2 linked regions of the Chlorobaculum tepidum TLS genome follow. The protein of the gene in region 2 interacts with the protein of the main gene of each other region in a pairwise test. Links are inferred from orthologs where the notes say so. Each region holds a gene or a part of one and is shown on either strand. Other genes may lie near its edges.

Region 1 (3,403 bases), 490 kb from region 2 along the record:
TCTGGAACTCGACAGCGGGCATTTCAGACATCCTCGCCCTGGGCTTGAACCGTGGCTGTGCCATCTTCGGCGACATCGATGACCAGGCTGACCGGGCGGCAGCACACCTCGCAATCCTCGATATACTCCTGATGCCCCGCCAAGAGATCGACCAGCACCTCGAAACTCTGCGCGCAGTATGGACACTGCACCAGCACTGTTTGTTCAATTTCCATGATCGGCCTCCGGACTCTGTTTGGTTATAACATGGACTTGCCCCTGTGCAAAACTGAGAAAAAGCAATCCACTATTCACTAATATTCACTAACCATCGGCAAGCGTCAGTTGGTTTCTTTCCAAATTTCGGAAGAAACAGAACTGAAAACGCCACTCAGTTGAAAATGACATGAACCTTGTCCTTAAACTCGAACTTTAAACCCGAGTCTTTTCCAGACCTGCGGGCAAAGTCCCGGTCGGACAAACCGTCATATTTTCCTGTAAGAATATCCCGGTGCGTCATCAGCTGATCGAAATCCATTGCATACAGCGTAATCGTGTTGTCGGCACGGTAACTCGCATCGCTGCTGATGACGCGCCCGTCAACGACAACGTCAATCTCAAGTTTCATCCCTTTCAGAAAAGCGCTTATCATGTCGAGCATCTGCTCCTTCTCCTGCGTACTGACCGGCTTTTTAGCCACCTCACCCCTGGAAGAGCTGTTCAGCATTGCCTCCTTGTTGATGGTGAGTTCCGGATTTGCTCCCCGTTTCATGGTAAAGGTAAACCAGGTCTCAGGCTTCTGGACTACCGTGCTGTCGGATTTGACGGCGGTGCTGTCTGCCGTGAGTTTTTTGCTCATCTTCTGCACATTTCCGATTCGCACTTTTTCTATGTCATCGAAGGCATACGTGACAATGAAACCGCTGCCACTACTGTTTTCGACCTTCTTGACGTTGACAACCTTGACATCAGGGCCAAATTCAGCAGACATCTCCCTGAGCTGGTCTTTTTTCGGCAGTGCAGGAAGGCCCTCGCCTTTTTCTTTCATAATCCCCGACAACATCTCACTGAAGAGCATCTTCTCTTCGATAGTACCGCTTCCGTCCTTGCGGACATGAACCGTCGTGTGCATCTGAATGCAGCCGCAAAGAGCTAGCGACAGGATAATGAAAAGCGGCCTTGTCAATTTGACGATGCTCTGGAGTAGCGCTGTATCAGCCATTATTTTCAAGCCCCCATTCTGATGGATGATTACGCGAAATTGTTGAATTTACCTGAGCTTCAGCAGTTTCTCGCAGGCCGCTTCGAGCACATGGCTTTCCTTGGCGAAACAGAAGCGGACGAGATTCTCGCCGCCGCCGTCGTGGTAGAATGCCGAGCCGGGCACCGAAGCGACACCGGTTTCGCGCAGAATGTGCATCGCCTTTTCCCGCGCCGTCGCGCCGGGTAAGCGCTCCGTGCCGGCAAGCACGTAGTACGCGCCCTGCGGCACATGCGGTTCGAGTCCAGCCTCGGCGAGCGCCGCGCAGAAAAGATCACGCCTGACCTCATATTCGGCTGCCAGACCATGATAGTAGTCGTCGCCAAGCAAGCGAAGCCCCGCCGTAACACCCACCTGAAGCGGCGATGCCGCGCAGACATAGAAAAGATCGTTGAAATAGCCGATGGAGGCAGCCCAGCGCGGGTCGCATAGCGCATAGCCAATACGCCAGCCGGTAACGCTGAACGTCTTCGAGAGACCGGAGATAGTGATCGTACGCTCCCTCATGCCGGGCATCGAGGCCATCGAAACGTGCGAAAGGCCGCCGAACACGAAGTGCTCGTACATCTCGTCAGTGAAAACAAACAGGTCGTGGCGGATGGCAAACTCCGCCAGCAGCGCCAGTTCGTCGCACGAAAAGACCTTGCCGGAGGGATTGGCGGGCGTATTGATGAGCAGCGCTTTGGTCTTCGGTGTCACTGCCGCTTCGAGGGCTTCGACGCGGAACGACCAGCCGTCCGACGGATCGAGCGGCACGAACAACGGCACAGCCTCGACCGCCCGAAGCGTCGAGACGTGGTAGCCGTAAAAAGGCTCGAACACGATCACCTCGTCGCCGCGATTGAGCAGCGCCTGAAACGCGCAGTACATCGCGCCCGTCGCCCCGGCGGAGACGACCACCTCGCGCTCGGCGTCGAATGCCACGCCGGTGAAACGGCGCTGCTTGGCGACAATCGCTTCGCGCAGTTCGCGGATGCCAGTGTGATGCGTATAGATGTTCGCCCCCTGCATCACCGCATCGGCGGCCCCTTGCAACACCACCGGCGGCACCGGCGTATCGCAAACACCCTGCGAAAGATTGATCCCACCCATGCGGGCGCACTCGATCGACATGGCGCGAATATCGGACTGCATGACCAGCCCGCAACGTTCGCCAAGACTCAAACCCATGGTTACTTCCAGAAAAAGGTTATGGCAATCATGATCATTCAAAGAGCACCGGCAAACCGGATGCTCGATAAACCTGTTGCCAACAAAAAGCCCCCGGCGGTTCAGCCGGGGGAGGGTAGAAAAAATCGGAGCTAACAGCCTGACGATGCCCGCTCAGTCTTTAGCCGGCGGCTGTACGGTGATCGTCACCTTTTCGAGCGACGCCGTAGCCTGGGGCTGCTGCGGCAGGAACGGCAGAGAGAACGGAAGTTTGGGCAGCGAGAACGGAAGCTGCGGAAAGGAGATCGACGGAAGTTGCGGCAGCGAAATCGAGGGCAACTGAATCTGTGGCAGTGGAAGCTTGGAGATCAGATCCGCGATCTGCTCCTTGAAGGGAATCGGCAGCGCCATCGGCCCCTGCTGAATCGCCTCGACGACGAGTCCGGCGGCACCCTGGATGGACTCAATCATATCGCCAAGAGCATCCTTGCCGCCCATCTCGCCGCGCTGGATGCGACCGATGAGATTCTGCACGCCCGGCACGATCTGCTGCGCGGTGTCCTTGCCCATGTCGGCGGCGTAACCGATAAGCTGGAAAGGATTGCTGAACACCATGCGGCGCACCTCTTCCGGACGCGAAAGCACCTTCACCGTGCCCTCCTTGGCAATGGTGGCCTGGCAGGCCATACGGCCCCCAGCGGCTATCTGGCGCGGTGACAGGAACGCCTTCTCGACATCGGTGAGAGGAGCGAGGCAGTCCGCGCCCTCCTGAACGGTGATGTAGCAAGCCTGGCAGAGACCGTGGCCTCCGCAAACGTATCCAACATGAGCGTGATTCAGCCTGGCAGCCTTGCCGATCGTCTGACCAACGCTCGATGAGGCCGTTTTGTCGTTGATAATGAGATTCATTGCCGTAAAAATTTTTCATTAGCAGAGCCTCCGCGCATCGCCATCAACGGTGAGCTGAACGGCGCAGGGAACTAAATGCGGGGATTTTATGAGGATAATTTAGTA
Region 2 (4,505 bases):
CTGCCCGCCGGGCTGGGGCCCCTCGATGACCAGCGGCTTGAGATTGGCCCGTCCGGTGTAAATGGCAGAAGTATATCCGGCAGGGCCGGTTCCGATGATGACGACGTCCCTGATATCTTTGTCCATCGTTTGTCTCCGGGAGGTAGGGTTGGGATTATAACAAAACTATCCCGGCTTGAACCGGGATAGCAAAGAATAGAAACGGATGGAAGATCAGCCGATATGCTCGTCGAGCTTCTTGGCGATCATGTTCTTAGGCAGAGCGCCAACCATCTGGTCAACAACCTTGCCACCCTTGATGATCAGCATGGTGGGAATGCTGCGGATGCCGTACTGGCCGGCGGTGTTCGGGTTCTCATCGACGTTGAGTTTGGCGATGATGGCTTTGCCTTCGTAATCACCGGCAAGTTCCTCGATGACCGGGCCGAGCATCATGCACGGACCACACCATGCAGCCCAGAAATCGACCAGCGCAACTTTATCGGAATTAAGAATTTCTGCCTGAAAATTCTGGTCAGTCGCCTCGAAATATTTTCCACTCATAAGTTCTCAAATAAAGGGTTAACAATTGATAAGAGACATACCATTACTCTGTGCAAATATAATTGAATAAAATGCAACTTGGCAACAAATGCCTGAAATTTATCCCGTAATTCTAACATTATCCGGCCCGAGAATCTCTTCGAGCTGGTCGAGCACCTCGTCATCGGCCTCGATTGGCGTGTTGCGGGCAAAGAGCTTCAGGGTTTCGTTGCACGATCCGATGGTGGCACGCACCTCGAAATCGACCGGCGTGCCACCTTTGTGCTTCTCGAAAATTTCGCGCACCTGTTGCAGCTTGCCGAGCTGACTGGCGTCGTCGGCATCGATACGCAGCACCACCTTTTTGACCAGTGCGGAGCGCACCTTCTTGAGCGGCGCGACCTCGCGCACCAGCAGCTTAAGGCCGCCGTCCTTCACCTCGGCTTCAACGCTGAGCATCACCACCTCGTCTGTTTTGAGCATATGGTGATACTGCTCGTAAACGCTGGCGAAAACCGTGAAGTCCGCCTTGCCGGTGAAATCTTCAAGCACGCCGAAGAGCATCTGCTTGCCTTTGCGATCCTGATAGGGCTTGACCGAAACGATCACGCCAATCGCCTTGTAGAGCTTTGACGGCGTCACGTCGCGCTTGTCGAGCGTGAGGCTGGCGAAGGCCTCCCAGTCGCGCCGGAAGCGGTCGAGCGGATGGTGGCTCAGGTAGAAGCCGACCAGCCGCTTCTCGTACTGAAGCTTCTCGCTCTCCGGCATCGGCTCGGCGTTGTCGAGGTCGGGATAGTGTACGCCCGCCTGCCCGTCGCTGAAGTCATCGTTGAAAAAGCCTCCCTGGCCAAGCGTCACCGCCTTGTTCTGAATCTGCCCGAACTTGATCGCCTTGTCAACGTTGGCAAGCAACTTACCCCTGTTGGGATCGATCTCGTCGAGCGCTCCGGCCTGAATAAGGCATTCGAGCGCCTTGCGGTTCATGGCGCGAAGATCAACCGAGGCGGTTAGATCGAAAAGGTTGAGGAAGGGTTTGCCATCGCGCCGCAGTCTCGCAGCCACCACCGCTCTCGCTCCCCCTCCCACCTGCTTGATAGCGCTAAGGCCGACGCGGATGCAAGGCCGCCCCTTGTGCTCTTCAACCGAGAAGAGCGCGTCGCTTTTGTTGATCGACGGCGGAAGCATAAAGATGCCAAACCCCTTGGCCTCGTCGGTAAGATGCTTCATGCGCTCAGTGTCGCCGATCTCGCTGTTCAGAATCGCCGTGATGAACTCGATGGTGTAGTGCGCCTTGAGATAGGCCGTCCAGTAGGCCAGTACGCCGTAAGCCGCCGAGTGGCTCTTATTGAAACCGTAGCCCGCGAACTCGGCCATCAGGTCGAAGATGCGCGTGGCGAGCGCCTTGTTGACATCGATGCTCGCCGCGCCCTCGACAAACTCCTCCTTGAACTTCTGCATCAGCTTCGGATCCTTCTTACCCATCGCCTTGCGTAGGTTATCCGCCTTACCAAGCGAGAAGCGCCCCATCACCTGCGAAATCTGCATCACCTGCTCCTGATAGACGATGACGCCGTAAGTCTCCTTGAGAATCTCCTCGAGCATCGGGTGCATGTAGTCGATCTCCTCGCGACCGTGCTTGCGGTCAATGAACAGATCGACCGCGTTGCGGTGCTCGTCGATCACGGCGTTGAGCGCGCCCGGACGGTAGAGGGCGCTCATGGCGATGATGTCGCCGATGGTGGTTGGCTGAAGGCGCATCATGTAGCTCTGCATCCCGGAGGACTCGAACTGGAAGATGCCGGCCATCTTGCCCTCCTGAAAGATGCGGAAGGTCTTGCGGTCATCCATCGGCACCTTTTCGAGATCGATGTCGATGCCGTGGCGCTTCTTGATGAGCCGCAGGGTTTCATCGATCACGGCGAGGGTTTCGAGGCCGAGGTAGTCGATCTTGAGCAGGCCCGCCTGCTCGATGCAGTTCTTGTCGAACTGGGTGACGACCTGCTTCTCGTCGCTGCTTTCGGCCTTCGTGCCGTCGATGTCGTTCTGATCGAACTCGTCGGCGTACTTGCGCTCCTCGGTTTCAATCTTGTTGGAAACGTAGAGCGGCACCTGTTCTTCGAGCGCGCCATCGGTGATGACCACCGCACCCGCGTGCATCGAGACGTTACGCGCCCGCCCCTCCATCGCCCGCGCGTACTGCACGAGCTGCTGGTACTGCGGATCGGTATCGACGAGCCGCTTCAGCTCCTTGACCTCACGGAAGGCGTCTTCGAGCGACGTGCCCGGCCTCGACGGCACCAGCTTGGCGAGCTGGTCGACCGCCTTGAGCGGCACGTCGAGCACGCGCCCTGCATCGCGGATGGCCGCCTTTGCGCCAAGCGTACCGATGGCGACAACCTTCGCCACGCTCTCTGCACCATACTTCTGCACAGTGTAATCGAGAACCTTCTGCTTGCCGACCGGCGTAAAATCGATATCGATATCGGGCATTGAAATACGCTCCGGATTGAGGAAGCGCTCAAACAGCAGCTTGTACTTCAACGGATCGATCCGGGTGATGCCAGTCAGGTAGGCGATGATGCTGCCCGCCGCCGAGCCGCGTCCGGGGCCGACCGAGTAGCCCATTTTTCGCGACGCGGCGATGAGATCGCTGACGATCAGGAAGTAGGCGCTGTAACCCATCTTCTCGATGACGCCAAGTTCCAGTTCGATGCGCGCCTTCACCTCCTCCGGAATTGTGCCATCCGCTGCGCCGTACTTCTCCTTTGCCCCTTCCCAGGTCAGGTGGCGCAGATACTCCTTCTCGCTGTCGAAACCTTCGGGAAGCGGGAATTTCGGCAAATGCGGATCCTTGTTGATGAAGGTGTAGGAGCAGGCCTCGGCAATCTTCACCGTGTTGTCGAGTTCGCCATGAGCGTTGTCGAAGAGCAAGCTCATCTCCGCAGCCGACTTGAAGTAGTTCTCGTGGCCTGGGAGGCATTGAAGATTCTGGCTGTTGAGCCGCTGCTTGGTGCGGTTGGCGATCATGGCGCGGTAGCAGCCCGAGTCACGCCGGTCGAGGTAGTGCACGTTGTTGGTCGCCACGAGCGGAATGCCGAGCTGTTCCGAGAGGCGGATGGTGCCCGGCACGAGCTGCTCCTCGTACGGCGCACCATGCTTCTGGAGTTCGAGGTAGAAGTGCTCGCCATAAAGATCGCGATAATAGTTCGCGAAATTCGCAGCTTCGGTTTCATTGCCGGAGAGCAGCGCGCGACCAATCAGGCCGGAGTGCGCCGCCGAGAGGCAGACCAGCCCGTCGCGGCACTCTTCGAGCACGGAGCGATCCACGTGCGGTAACCCGTTGGAAAAGCCGTCCCGCGCTGCCCGTGACAGGATGACGCACATGTTGCGGTAACCGATGTCGTCGCGAATGAGCAGGATGAGCGTAGCCGGTTTGCCGCTGTCACGCGAGCCGGTGCCAGCCAGATAAATCTCCGCCCCCATGATCAGCTTCACCTCAGCCTTCTTCGCCTGACCGAACAGCTCCGGCATGTTAAACATCGCACCGTAATCGGTCACGGCAACCGCCGTCATACCCTGCTTTTTACAGGCCGCGAAAAGATCGCCCGGAAAGATCGGGCTGCTCTGCATCGAATAGTGGGTGTGGGTGTGAAGATGAACGAACTCCAAGGCGCTTCTCAAGTCAGGTTGCAATCGCCGGACGGCGCGGAAATCATCCTCCGTCCCGGCACGTCATCCATCATAATAACTTTTCGAGCCGTTCCTGCAAGATCAAAATTGAGCTTCGAGAGGTAGCTCCTGACCATTGTTTGGCTATGGCAGCGAAGAGAGTGAATCAGTGGCCGATGAAGCAGCAATGACTTTTCGGTACAGGGTTTCATAATTGTCAACCATGTGACGGAGGGTAAAGCGCTGCTCGAATTCACGCCTGCACGCAATTCGTGAAATCGTGCCAATATTGTGGATCGCCCTGATGAAATCGA

Evidence for each region. The genes of interacting proteins can lie anywhere in the genome.
Region 1: the proteins of dnaE (region 2) and AYT24_RS06260 interact in binary tests that used the Escherichia coli proteins (3 or more experiments, as listed by UniProt). The link is inferred for Chlorobaculum tepidum TLS from one-to-one orthologs.

What each region holds. Positions count from the first base shown.
Region 1 is NC_002932.3:1,294,597-1,297,999, forward strand. What follows is about bases 331-3,291. They hold AYT24_RS06260 (pyridoxal phosphate-dependent aminotransferase), read right to left. Parts: upstream 2,411-3,291; coding sequence 1,250-2,410; downstream 331-1,249. Other genes in these bases: AYT24_RS06255 (hypothetical protein), read right to left, coding at 371-1,201; AYT24_RS06265 (2Fe-2S iron-sulfur cluster-binding protein), read right to left, coding at 2,564-3,291. Also shown: AYT24_RS06245 (PAS domain-containing protein), read right to left, coding at 1-31; AYT24_RS06250 (CPXCG motif-containing cysteine-rich protein), read right to left, coding at 24-215; more of AYT24_RS06265, read right to left, coding at 3,292-3,298. UniProt on the Escherichia coli protein: Shows aminotransferase activity with methionine and histidine as substrates, and to a lesser extent also with phenylalanine.
Region 2 is NC_002932.3:802,198-806,702, reverse strand. What follows is about bases 443-4,505. They hold dnaE (DNA polymerase III subunit alpha), read right to left. Parts: upstream 4,192-4,505; coding sequence 643-4,191; downstream 443-642. Other genes in these bases: AYT24_RS03920 (glycosyltransferase family 4 protein), read right to left, coding at 4,336-4,505; trxA (thioredoxin), read right to left, coding at 443-543. Also shown: trxB (thioredoxin-disulfide reductase), read right to left, coding at 1-126; more of trxA, read right to left, coding at 214-442. UniProt on the Escherichia coli protein: DNA polymerase III is a complex, multichain enzyme responsible for most of the replicative synthesis in bacteria. This DNA polymerase also exhibits 3' to 5' exonuclease activity. The alpha chain is the DNA polymerase catalytic subunit.